DNA from 2 places in the Agarivorans sp. QJM3NY_29 genome. Region 2 is predicted to be linked to the other one. Evidence: predicted binding sites of a transcription regulator. Region 2 holds the regulator's gene; the other holds the start of a gene.
The links. Region 2 encodes sigma-54, which starts transcription at its own class of promoters, with help from an activator protein. Its sites were predicted from a motif close to GTTGGCACGNNNNTNGNNT; they were not measured.

Region 1 (5,933 bases), 1.3 Mb from region 2:
TGGTTAGCCAATCCACAATCATCAGGGCGTGTGGATATTGGCCCATCAGACCGCTGAATTGATTTCCCGGTCGTTGTAGGGTGAGTTCACAAGAAACTGCACAGGATTTATCATTAAAGCTGTTGTTGTATAGTTCGCAGTGTCTTTCCCGGAACTCATCGATGAAATATTCTTCAGCGTTTAAGGGAGCCGCATTCACCGTGTGGCTGTCAATACCCGGCGGGTGGTCAATAATGATCTCAACTTCCATTGTTTTTAAGACTGTTTTGAAATGACTGAGAACCCCAAACATACTGTTATTGTTGGTCACCGATTTTATTAGCCGGGTGCTGAGCGGAACGGCAACCAGATCCTCTAAAGCTTCACTGCCAGCCTTGATGGACAAGTGTCGGATCCATGCCTGGGATGTCTGTTGTTCGCTTAAGTTGAATTCTCGTCTGAGCAGCTCACAGGCAATTCGACCCGCAACCAGAAACGCATCGATAGTACTCAGGTGGGGCGGGCGGCTACTGACTTTTTCCTTTTGTGACCAGTCGGTTCGGTAATCAATCGCGATGGTCCCTTCGGCGAAGCTGGCGGTGTATTTGACGTTGCACCGATATTGGGTTTTTTTATATCCCTCGCCAAAATAACGTTGTGCGGCGGGGCCGAGTGCATCATCGATATGTGGAATGAGTGTACATCCTTGTTCTAAGATTGGTTCAGCTTCCATTTCGGTTTCTACTCCTAACATACGAACAGTTATTTGAGAAAATCATGCTAGCTGCTTTGCTTATATTTTTATCCTGTCCGCTTGTCTGAATAAACCTGTCTGATCGTACAGGTTAAGTTTTTCAACAACTTATGTATGTTTACTGTCTGTTCATATTTCAACGTTGAATATGGGGATATGGCATCAAGGAGGAAACATGATAAAAAGCATATTGCTGCTATTAATGATATCGAGCCTGGCGTTTGGCCAAGAACCCACTGGTTTGGATATCGCAACCGAGATGGTGAATCGAGATAGTGGTTATCAGTCTTACACTGCGACGGTTGAAATGACGATTACAGCCGCCAATGGTGACGCGGTGCAGCGCCAACTGACGGTGCAAGGTAAAGAGCAGGCTGATGAGGGTGATAAAATCATTACCTATTTTAAAGCGCCTCGCGATATAGCCGGGACCAGTTTACTGACTTTTAGCCATGCGATTGAAGCGGATGATCAGTGGCTGTATCTGCCGTCCATTAAGCGAGTGAAGCGGATTTCGTCGAATAATCGCTCCGGCCCATTTATGGGAAGTGAATTTGCCTATGAAGATATGAGTTCGTGGGAGTTGGATAAATATCGCTATCAACTGGTGGGTGAAAAAGTGCAAGGTGAGCATCGTTACTGGTTGCTGGCCTGTTATCCACAATATGTGAATTCCGGTTACTCTAAATTGATTGCCTGGATCGATCAGTCCATTTACCAGCCACGCAAGATTGAATATTTCGATCGCAAAGGAACACCACTTAAGAAGCTTTCTCTGAGAGAGTATAAGCAATATGAAGATCGCTACTGGCGTCCACATATTGCCTTTATGGAGAACTTAATTTCGAAACGCACCACCGAGCTTACCTGGCAGGACTATCGCTTGGGATTAACGCTCCCTGAAAGTCAGTTCGACCCCAGACAGTTGCAGCGGGCTTACAGGCATAATTGATGATGGTTAAAAGCATGAGGTGTCTGGTTTGTATATTGATGGCCGTTTATGTCGGGGATGTCTCGGCAGAGATGATGCTGGAAGGCTATGCGGGTCTGGCGGGCGAAGTATACGCCGAGGCGCCGCTATCAGCAGAACAGTGTTGCCATCGCTTTAATCCGCAAATTACCTTAGCGCCTAAGTTGAAGTGGTGGAATGACGATGGCTGGAATGTTCTGCTGGCACCTTATTCACGGTATGAGCCACAAGCTGATGTGATTTTTGGGAACTGGCGTGAGGCGAACATTGCTTATAATGCGCAGCGTTATTCGGTGACGGTCGGTATTGATACCGTTTACTGGGGGGTTACCGAAGTCTATCAGCCAATCAATATCGTAAATCAGTATGACGGGCGGATAGCGTTAGGTAACGACGAGAAGATTGGTCAGCCGATGCTGCACTTTCAGTATTGGCCTCAGTGGGGGGAAGCACAGCTATTGTTGTTGCCGTTTCATCAAGTGAGACCATTTCGCGAACCGCAGCAACGTTTGTCTCCGGGGAAGCCGGTGGGTGAAGAGATTGTTTATTCTGACGGTAAGCGCAATCTGGATTTGGCGGCCAGAGTGGCATTTTGGCGAGACGAGCTAGATCTTGGGATTAGCTTATTCAATGGGAATAGCCGAGAGCCGATGTTGCTCGATGACGGTGCTCAGCTACTGCAATCTTACGCCACTATGACTCAGCTCGGATTAGACCTGCAGTGGACCAGAGATGATCTGCTGTGGAAATGGGAAAGTGTTGCCAAACATGGGGAAGGTAAAAATTATCTGACGCTGGTCACTGGGGCGGAGTATTCCCTATACGGCTTTGAATTCAGCCCGGGACAGTTGGGTTTGATTGCCGAGTATACTTGGGATAATCGGGACACTCAGGCACCGCCAACGCTTTATAATAACGATTTGTTTGTAGGGCTTCGATGGCAGGCAAACGATGTCAGTGATACGGAGTTATTGTTGTCGGGCCTGTTTGATCTTAAAAAAAACTCGCAGCTATATCAATTAACCGCGTCAGGTCGGGTGAGTCATCATTTTCGTTGGGTGGCAGAAGGGTTCTGGTTATCGGCCATGTCACCCACTGAGCCGATTTTCTACATGAGCAAAGACAGTTACTTATCACTGGGACTCGAGTATTACTTTTAGTTGCGTCGAACTTTTCTCGTCTTGGCTTACTTGATAAACATCAGAGCCAAACAGCTGCTGTCGAAAGCAGCCCACTGGCTTCGAATAAAGCTTCTACATATAAAATTTGAAAAAAAAGCGCAGTACAGGGGGCTGCGCTTTTCATCTTAAGCAATGATGCTAAATTCTTCGCATCATTTTTATTCGGTCTTAAGCACGGCGGCGTAAGCCAGCCAAACCTAATAAACCTAAACCAAAGATAGCTAAAGTACCTGGCTCTGTCACTTCTCTAGCTGAGATAGCAAATGCAGCTTCAAGGGTATTGGTATTATCTTCTTCAGTTAAGAAACCGATACAGGTTTTACCTTCTGGACAATCTACATTTTCAACGAATGTTAGACCTAACAAACGAGTTGTTAAGGTATATTCGTAGTCGTCTAAGCCGTCTGCTGGGATAACGAAGCTATTACTTAAGAAAATAGCATCACCATCTTGAGTGAAAGAAACATCATCATCTAATATAATGGTGAATAAATCGGCACAACCAGATTGGTTGATACCAACTTCACCGTCTAGAGTACCGCCATATTCACATGTGCCGCCAGTAGGGTGGTTGTAGGTTTCTTCAAATTGAATTTGAAATTGGAGAGCTGGTGCAGCTGTAGGAGGCAATGACACTGGCGCGGTTGGGGCTAAAAACAAACCGTCGAATAAAGTTGCCGATACTAAAGTATCACCCGTTACACCCCAGTTTTCATGGGTTAAACCTGTACCTTCAGAGAACGCTAAGGCACCAACACCATCTACAACACTGGTGGTTACTGAACCAGTTTTAGAATCATCAATTGCTAAAGAGCTTTGCAATTCGTTTGGGTTCACCGCTTTATAAGGTTGACCCCAAGACAATGTTTTAGGGAGTTCACCACTAAAAAGTGGGTCAAATTGGTCTAAAGTAGCACCCGTTGCAGTCACACCTGTTGCGTCGCCAGCTTCTGAAGTATAATCAGTGCCGAAGCCAGCATCGTTTAGGTAATCCCAATCTGTAATTAGAACTGCGTTTGCTGAAATGCTTGAAAAACCTAAGCCTAATGCGATACAAGTTAATTTAAATTTATTCATGTTGCTCATCTATTGGTTCATTTAGGAGTTTTATATGATTCCAGTAAATGCAAATATGAGGCCAATATTTTAAATCCTTTAAAAACAATGCTTTATGTATATAGTATTACATTTTAGTGAGCGTGGTGTAAAATTTACTGACACTTAAAATCAAAGTCTTTTGATCATGGTTGTTGGCCAAGCATCGGTTAAAAATTCAAGTTGGATCTATTTCTTGGGCTCAGACCTGCCTCTTCATTATTCAATGAAAGAAGATAAAACTTTACTGTTGCTGCAAGGGGTTTATCACTCGCAGATTAAAACCTCACTCGCAGATAAAAACCTACTTGAGATTGTACAGATGATGAATCAGGCGGAGCCTGGATGGTGACTCTAAAGTGTCGGCTTGGTCTACGGTGAATATTGGGTTTAGCCTTGCTCAATCAAGAGGTGTTTGGGCTTGACTATGATCTGAGCATATAGAGCGGTTGGCTCTAGAGGTAAAACAAGCCGTTTATAAAATTATTGTAGGTAAAGAATACACCAACTTAGTCATTGGCGTGGTGATTACTCCTTAGTGGAAGCTATATTAGACAATAGTAAAACCGTATGACCAATATCGGTTCATTTAAACGGTAATATGGCTTGAGTCATGTGGCCTTAAGTTTATCGGTTTGCATTGGGACTAGAGGTGTGGAAAAGGCATTGAGCTTCTTGTTGTGGACGATGAACTGGCTGCATTGCAGTGTTCCGGTGAAGCAATGCGTGCGAGTCTAGTCGAGATTGGTTTTTGATCGAATCGCTTTAGCCTTGTCTGTTCACTGCAATCGAGGCCGAACACCATTGACACAGTCGTCGTGAACTTAAGCACTCTCGTACAGTGCTCGTGCTTCACTTCATTCAATGAGTTACCATTTCAGAGATGTAAGCAAAATGAAGTCGGGATGTTTTATGAGTGTTGATGTTTGGTTCGCATATGTTGCTGCATCGTTGGTGCTGACAGCGACACCGGGCCCAAGTGTTTTTCTTGGTATCGTTCATTCCATTAATTACGGTGTGAGAAGAACCATATTTACCGCCCTTGGGGATATTAGCGCTAATTTCATTCAAATGATTTTGGTTTCGATTGGTTTGGGAGTAATTATTGCTAATTCTGAAGCGGCCTTTGATGTGATTAAGTGGTTGGGCGCGGCAACCCTGTTTTATATGGGGGTGAAGATGTTGTTTGCTTCAGAAAGTAAGTTCAAAAGGGATGATCATTTAGAAAACGTTTCAAATTCTAAACTCTACGTGTCGGGTTTTATGGTGGCAGCTGGCAATCCCAAAGCGATCGTGTTTTTTACTGCCTTTTTTCCTCAATTTATTGATACTACTCAGCCAGTGTTTTCGCAAATGGCTATTATGTGTCCTACTATGGCATTATTAGATTTTACGATGGTGATGTTATATGCCTTCTCTGCAAATAAGGTTTTGCGTGCAGGAAAAGCAAGATTAAATGTAGTGAATCGAATTAGTGGTGGTATTTTAGTCGGCGCATCAGGGGCTCTCGCCTTAAGTAGCCGTTAAGTCCTTATTCTCGGGTGAAGGTATTAAACCTTCAGACTTGCAGCTGGTCGATGCTCTGACGATTCATTGTGGTTACAATCTAGTGAGTGTCGAAGTCGCTCTGAGCCTCCCTTGGTCAACATCTATGTACTTGTGGCGCGACAGCAAACAGCGAGCCACTAAGCCTCGGCGGAAATGGAGTGATTTGAGCGGGTTCATCAGCCAGATGGTTATCGTAGACTAGAAATTCAAGCTGTTTGTAAAGACACTCGCGAAGTATGTCTGGTTTACGTTTACGGTAATCCTGAGGAAATGCTGTAAGCCGAAGATGTTGCTATTGGCTTAGCGGGTGAGTCTCTGCTAGAACATGCCAAGCTCTACCGCTGCGCAGTTTAAATGGTGAGTTAAGAGGGGTCAGTGGATCTTGATTAGTTTCCTTTGAATTGGG
Region 2 (5,933 bases):
GCCTTTTTAGCAAGCCTGTTACTCATCAGTTGGGGGGCTCAAGCGCTTGAAGACGACTTCAATAAACAAATTGTCGTCGATGCCGACCGTCAACAGGTTAATATCAAAGAAAATCGCGTCACTTTTTATAGTAATGTCGTCGTGACTCAAGGCTCGATAAAAATGCGCGCCGAAGAACTGAGCGTTATCGGAAGTGAGCAAAAAGGCAGCGAAGTGATGATAGCAAAAGGCAAACCAGCCACCTTCTATCAGCTCTTAGATAATGGTAAGCCCATTGAAGCAGAGGCGAACGAAGTGCGTTACGATTTGAAGACTCAAACGCTTACGCTTACTAACAATGCACTGCTGAAGCAAGAAGAAAGCTTAGTCAAAGGTCAAATGATTAAATACAGCATTAACAAACAAGAAATGGTTGCTCAGGGCGACCAAAACAATCGGGTGACCACCATTTTCTTACCCCAACAACTCAACAAAGTTGCCCCCAAGGCCACGCCTCAACCATGAGTACCTTAATTGCAGAAAACCTTGCCAAAAGTTACAAGGGGCGCAAGGTCGTTAAAAACGTGAGTCTCAATGTTGAAACTGGAAAAATTGTCGGTTTATTAGGGCCCAATGGCGCTGGAAAAACCACCACTTTTTATATGGTGGTTGGTTTAGTCCCAAGGGACCAAGGGCGGATCCTAATTGACAACGAAGATCTGTCAAGTACCGCCATGCATACCCGGGCTCGCAAAGGCATAGGTTACCTACCGCAAGAAGCATCTATCTTTCGTCGCCTCTCGGTAGAAAAGAATATTTTAGCGGTCTTAGAAACACGTAAAGACCTCGATAAACAACAACAAATGGGCGCGCTCGATGACTTACTTGAAGAGTTTCATATTGGTCATATTCGCAAGAATTTAGGCATGAGTCTGTCGGGCGGTGAACGTCGCCGAGTAGAAATTGCCCGCGCTCTAGCTGCCGCACCTAAGTTTATTTTGCTTGACGAACCCTTCGCAGGCGTGGATCCTATTTCTGTTATCGATATAAAAAAAATCATTGAACATCTTCGTGATCGCGGTCTGGGTGTATTGATCACCGACCACAATGTAAGAGAAACACTAGATGTTTGTGAGCACGCCTATATCGTTAGCCAAGGCGAACTGATAGCCTCAGGAAAACCTGAGGAGATACTTAAAAATGAGCATGTGAAACGAGTTTATCTCGGTGAACAATTCAAGCTATAGTTAAAGTATGTCCTCAAACGCGATAATAAAAAGAAGGAACAGCGGTAATTAATGAAAGCATCTTTGCAGTTGCGTCTTGGTCAGCAATTAACCATGACCCCCCAGTTACAACAGGCCATACGCTTACTCCAGCTTTCGACGCTGGATCTGCAGCAGGAAATCCAAGAAGCTTTGGAGAGTAATCCTCTGCTAGAAGCAGATGAAGCGCAAGCAAATGACGCAGACTCGGCTGAATTTAAATCAGCCAGCGAGCAAAATAGTGATGCAAACAATAGCCAAACGGAGATCGATAGCAGCCAGATGGAAACTGGCGATGCCATTAGTCAAGATACCGTCGCAGACGATCTTCCGGTTGACTCAACTTGGGATGACATTTACAGCGCGAGTTCGGCTCCTGCCAGCTCTTCATCCGGTAGCAGCAGTGATGACAACGACATGTTGTTTCAAGGTGAAACCGTTGACTCCTTACAAGATCACTTGCTCTGGCAAATGCGCCTCACGCCTTTTAGTGAAATAGACCAAGCGATCGCCCTCGCCATCATCGACGCAGTCGACCAATCAGGTTACCTGACCCAAGATTGTGAGCAATTACTTGAGGGACTACGTTCGATTGAAAATAATGATTTAGATGTCGAGTTAGATGAAATTGAAGCAGTACTTAAACGTATTCAGCACTTCGATCCAGTTGGTATTGCTGCCCGCTCTCTACAGGAATGCTTACTCATCCAATTAAGTCGTTTCAGCGAACAAACACCTTGGCTGAATGAAGCGAAAGACATCGTATCGAATCATATTGACGTATTAGCAAATCGAGATTTTCGTTTATTGGCCCGTAAAACCAAGTTAAAAGAGGAGCAGCTACGCGAAGTGATGCGGCTGATTCACACCTTAGAGCCAAGACCTGGTAATGCCGTCGAACCAAATCAAGCCCAATACGTAATTCCCGATGTCTCGGTGATTAAACGTCAAGGTCGCTGGGTGGTTGAACTCAATCCTGACGCGATGCCAAAACTACGCATCAATTCACATTATGCATCGATGACTAAAACCTCGACCAACGCCAACGATACCCAGTTTATTCGCAGCCATCTGCAAGAAGCAAAATGGTTCATCAAGAGTATTGAAAGCCGTAACGAAACCCTACTGAAAGTCTCTAATTGCATCGTGCATCACCAACAAGCTTTCTTTGAATATGGTGAAGAAGCCATGAAACCGATGGTATTGAATGATGTTGCCGAAGCGGTTGAAATGCATGAATCCACGATCTCTAGGGTCACGACTCAAAAATTCATGCATACCCCTCGCGGGATCTTCGAACTCAAATACTTTTTCTCTAGCCATGTGGCTACCGATGGTGGAGGAGAATGCTCCTCAACAGCCATTCGTGCATTAATTAAGAAACTGGTTGCTGCCGAGAATACCAGTAAACCACTCAGCGATAGTAAAATCGCTGATATTTTGGCAGATCAAGGCATCAAGGTGGCTAGGCGTACGATAGCTAAATATCGTGAGTCATTGGCTATTCCACCTTCTAACCAACGTAAGAGCCTTATTTAAAGGCCACTATAAAGGGGACGACATCTATGCAAATTAACCTTACTGGACACCACGTAGAAATCACTGAGTCTTTGAGAGAATATGTCCACACTAAGTTTACTAAGCTACAACGACGATTCGACCAAATTAATAATGTCCATGTTATTCTCAATGTCGAAAAACTGAATCAGATTGCCGAAGCCACTATACACCTAAATGGTGGTGAATTATTCGCCACTTCAGAACACGCTGATATGTACGCGGCCATCGATAGCCTCATCGATAAGCTCGATCGCCAAGTCATTAAGCATAAAGAAAAACTCACCAAACATTAGTCATAGTAATGCAAATAGATAAAGTACTAAGCTTGGACTGCACCCAAAGTGCAGTCCAATGTTCGTCAAAAAAACGAGCATTGGAATTGATCAGTGAACTAGTTGCGAAGCAACTCGACACCACATCTAAAAGTATATTTGAAAGTTTATTAAATCGTGAACGCATGGGCAGTACTGGCATTGGCCAAGGCATCGCGATCCCTCACGGTAGAATAGGCAATCAATACCATGCGACCGCAGTATTATTACGCTGTACTCCGGCGATTTCCTTTGACGCCATTGACAATCAAGCCGTTGATTTAATATTTGCCTTACTGGTTCCCGAAGACCAATGTCAACAACATCTAAATACTCTCGCTCAAGTTGCTGAAAAACTTAACGATAAGCAAATATGCAAACAACTTCGTACAGCACAAAGTGATGACGAATTATACACGATCATGATAGCCTAAGACTCTAATCGTTATTAGGGGTTATCATGGAACTGATTATCGTTAGCGGGCGCTCCGGTTCAGGTAAAACGGTCGCACTACGAGTATTAGAAGATTTAGGTTATTACTGTGTCGACAATTTACCAGTCGTATTATGGCGTCCTTTAATTGAACACCTAAAAAGACAGTACACCAAAGTCGCCATTAGCATTGATGTGCGAAATTTACCTGATGAACCCTCACCCATCGGTCAACTAATTCGCGATGAAGGCTCTGAGCTTAACCTATTAAGTATTTTTCTCGACGCGAAAGATGATGCGCTGATCCGCCGCTACAGTGAAACTCGGCGGGTTCATCCACTGAGTCAAAACGACATGTCTCTAGCCAAGGCCATAGAATCTGAAACCGCCCTGCTCGCCCCCATTTCTCGCAATGCTGACCTAAGAATAGATACCTCGCGTTTATCCGTACATGAATTGAGTCAGCTCATTCGATCGCGAGTGACCGGAGAACAACAGCAGCAATTAATTATGGTGTTTGAGTCCTTTGGCTTTAAAAATGGCGTACCCAATGATGCCGATTACCTATTTGATGCTCGCTTTTTACCGAACCCGCACTGGCAAGAAGAACTACGACCTTTATGCGGTCTCGATCAAGCGGTTAAAGATTATTTAGCCAAGCAGCCTCTTGTAGAGCAGTACATCCAGCAAATCGCTGATTTATTAGGATCTTGGCTGCCGCATTTAGAAGCCAATAATCGCGCCTATCTGACCATCGCAATTGGTTGTACTGGCGGACAACATCGTAGTGTTTATGTCGCCGAACAACTGGCTGAACACTTTAGTCAAAAACGTAAGGTGCAGCGGCGCCATCGAACTTTGGAACATAAACTTGAAACTCACTAGACAAGTCGTCGTAAAAAACAAACTGGGCTTACACGCTCGCCCAGCCACCAAACTGGTCGAATTGGTACAAGAATTTGAAGCTGAAGTAAGTATTATTGACGGGAAAAAAACCGCTTCGGCTGCCAGCGTGATGGGATTGCTGGTGTTGGCAAGCGCTCAAGGCAATACCCTCACGATAATCTCTGAAGGTAACGATGCAGAGGCTGCTCTCGATGCCATACAACAACTCGTTGAAGCAAACTTCGACGAGGAATAACGCGAATTTATTGATGCAACTGCTACACTAAGTCCTGTTGCATTTTTAGTGAATATTTATATCGTAGCGGACAAGGCAGAGCCTATCGCGTAGAAACAGCACTGATGCAGGTACTCAAGCCGTAAACTGTGACACATGTTACCCAAAGGGTTCCGCTGAAAACCTTTGTACCATCCGCGACAGGTTCACCCGCTCTAAAAGCGTGGTTTAATCTTTACACGACTATAAGGACCGCTTATGCCTGAAGAGATGGAGTTAAATCCTAATCAACACAAACGCCTACAGGAGCTAAACCAAGCGCTCGATAGTGGTATGTTTGTGCATGTTAGGCGAATGCTTCATCAGATGCCGCCTTGTGATGTCGCTCTACTATTAGAATCTAGCCCTCCCGCAGGTCGAAAAGTATTATGGCAACTCACCGATCCGGAAAAGCACGGTGAGATCCTCGAAGAATTAAACGAAGATGTCATGGAAGGGGTACTCCAATTAATGGCCCCCGAAACCCTTGCTGCAGCGACCGAGGGAATGGACACCGATGATATCGCCTACGTGCTTCGCAGCCTACCCGATAGTGTCTATCAAGAGGTGTTGTCGCAAATGGATGGCCAAGACCGCCATCGAGTCGAAGCTGCGCTCGCTTATCCAGAAGACACCGCTGGCAGTATCATGAATACCGACACCATCACCCTGCGGGCAGATGTCAGTATTGATGTTGTATTGCGCTATTTGCGGCTTAGGGGCGAACTTCCTGAGGCAACGGATGCACTTTATGTTGTCGATGAGAATGATTTACTACTCGGCGATATCCCACTATCAACCTTGCTCACCGTTAATCCAAGCGTCAACGTCAGAGAGGTAATGGATAGTAATGCCGAAACCATACCGGTCGCCATGGATGAAGATGACGTGGCTTCCCTGTTTGAACGCCACGACTGGATATCTGCCCCAGTAGTTGATGAACAAGGGCGCTTGTTAGGCCGAATTACCATCGATGATGTGGTGGATATTATTCGTGAGCATGCGGAACACTCGATGATGGGGATGGCGGGGATGGACGATGATGAGGATACCTTCGCCCCGGTCTTAAAAAGTACTCAACGGCGCACCGTCTGGCTAGCGGTGAATCTTTGTACGGCTTTAATTGCAGCGTCGATTAGCAATATGTTTGAATCAACGATTGAACAATTGGCAACGCTAGCGATCTTAATGACTATTGTTCCTAGTATGGGTGGCATCGCTGGCAA

Region 1: a site for sigma-54 is predicted at 4,009-4,027, ahead of ACRRS0_RS13455 (THxN family PEP-CTERM protein). Genes of this name have one in related genera too.

The regions. Positions count from the first base shown of each region.
Region 1 is NZ_CP194036.2:2,960,342-2,966,274, reverse strand. Features, by position in the region: gene ACRRS0_RS13470 (AvrD family protein) at 1-712, opposite strand, end outside; gene ACRRS0_RS13465 (outer membrane lipoprotein-sorting protein) at 909-1,685, shown strand; gene ACRRS0_RS13460 (hypothetical protein) at 1,724-2,863, shown strand; gene ACRRS0_RS13455 (THxN family PEP-CTERM protein) at 3,053-3,961, opposite strand; gene ACRRS0_RS13450 (LysE family translocator) at 4,892-5,506, shown strand.
Region 2 is NZ_CP194036.2:4,219,662-4,225,594, forward strand. Features, by position in the region: gene lptA (lipopolysaccharide transport periplasmic protein LptA) at 1-504, shown strand, start outside; gene lptB (LPS export ABC transporter ATP-binding protein) at 501-1,226, shown strand; gene ACRRS0_RS19060 (RNA polymerase factor sigma-54) at 1,278-2,783, shown strand; gene hpf (ribosome hibernation promoting factor) at 2,810-3,097, shown strand; gene ptsN (PTS IIA-like nitrogen regulatory protein PtsN) at 3,106-3,549, shown strand; gene rapZ (RNase adapter RapZ) at 3,576-4,433, shown strand; gene ACRRS0_RS19080 (HPr family phosphocarrier protein) at 4,420-4,689, shown strand; gene mgtE (magnesium transporter) at 4,927-5,933, shown strand, end outside.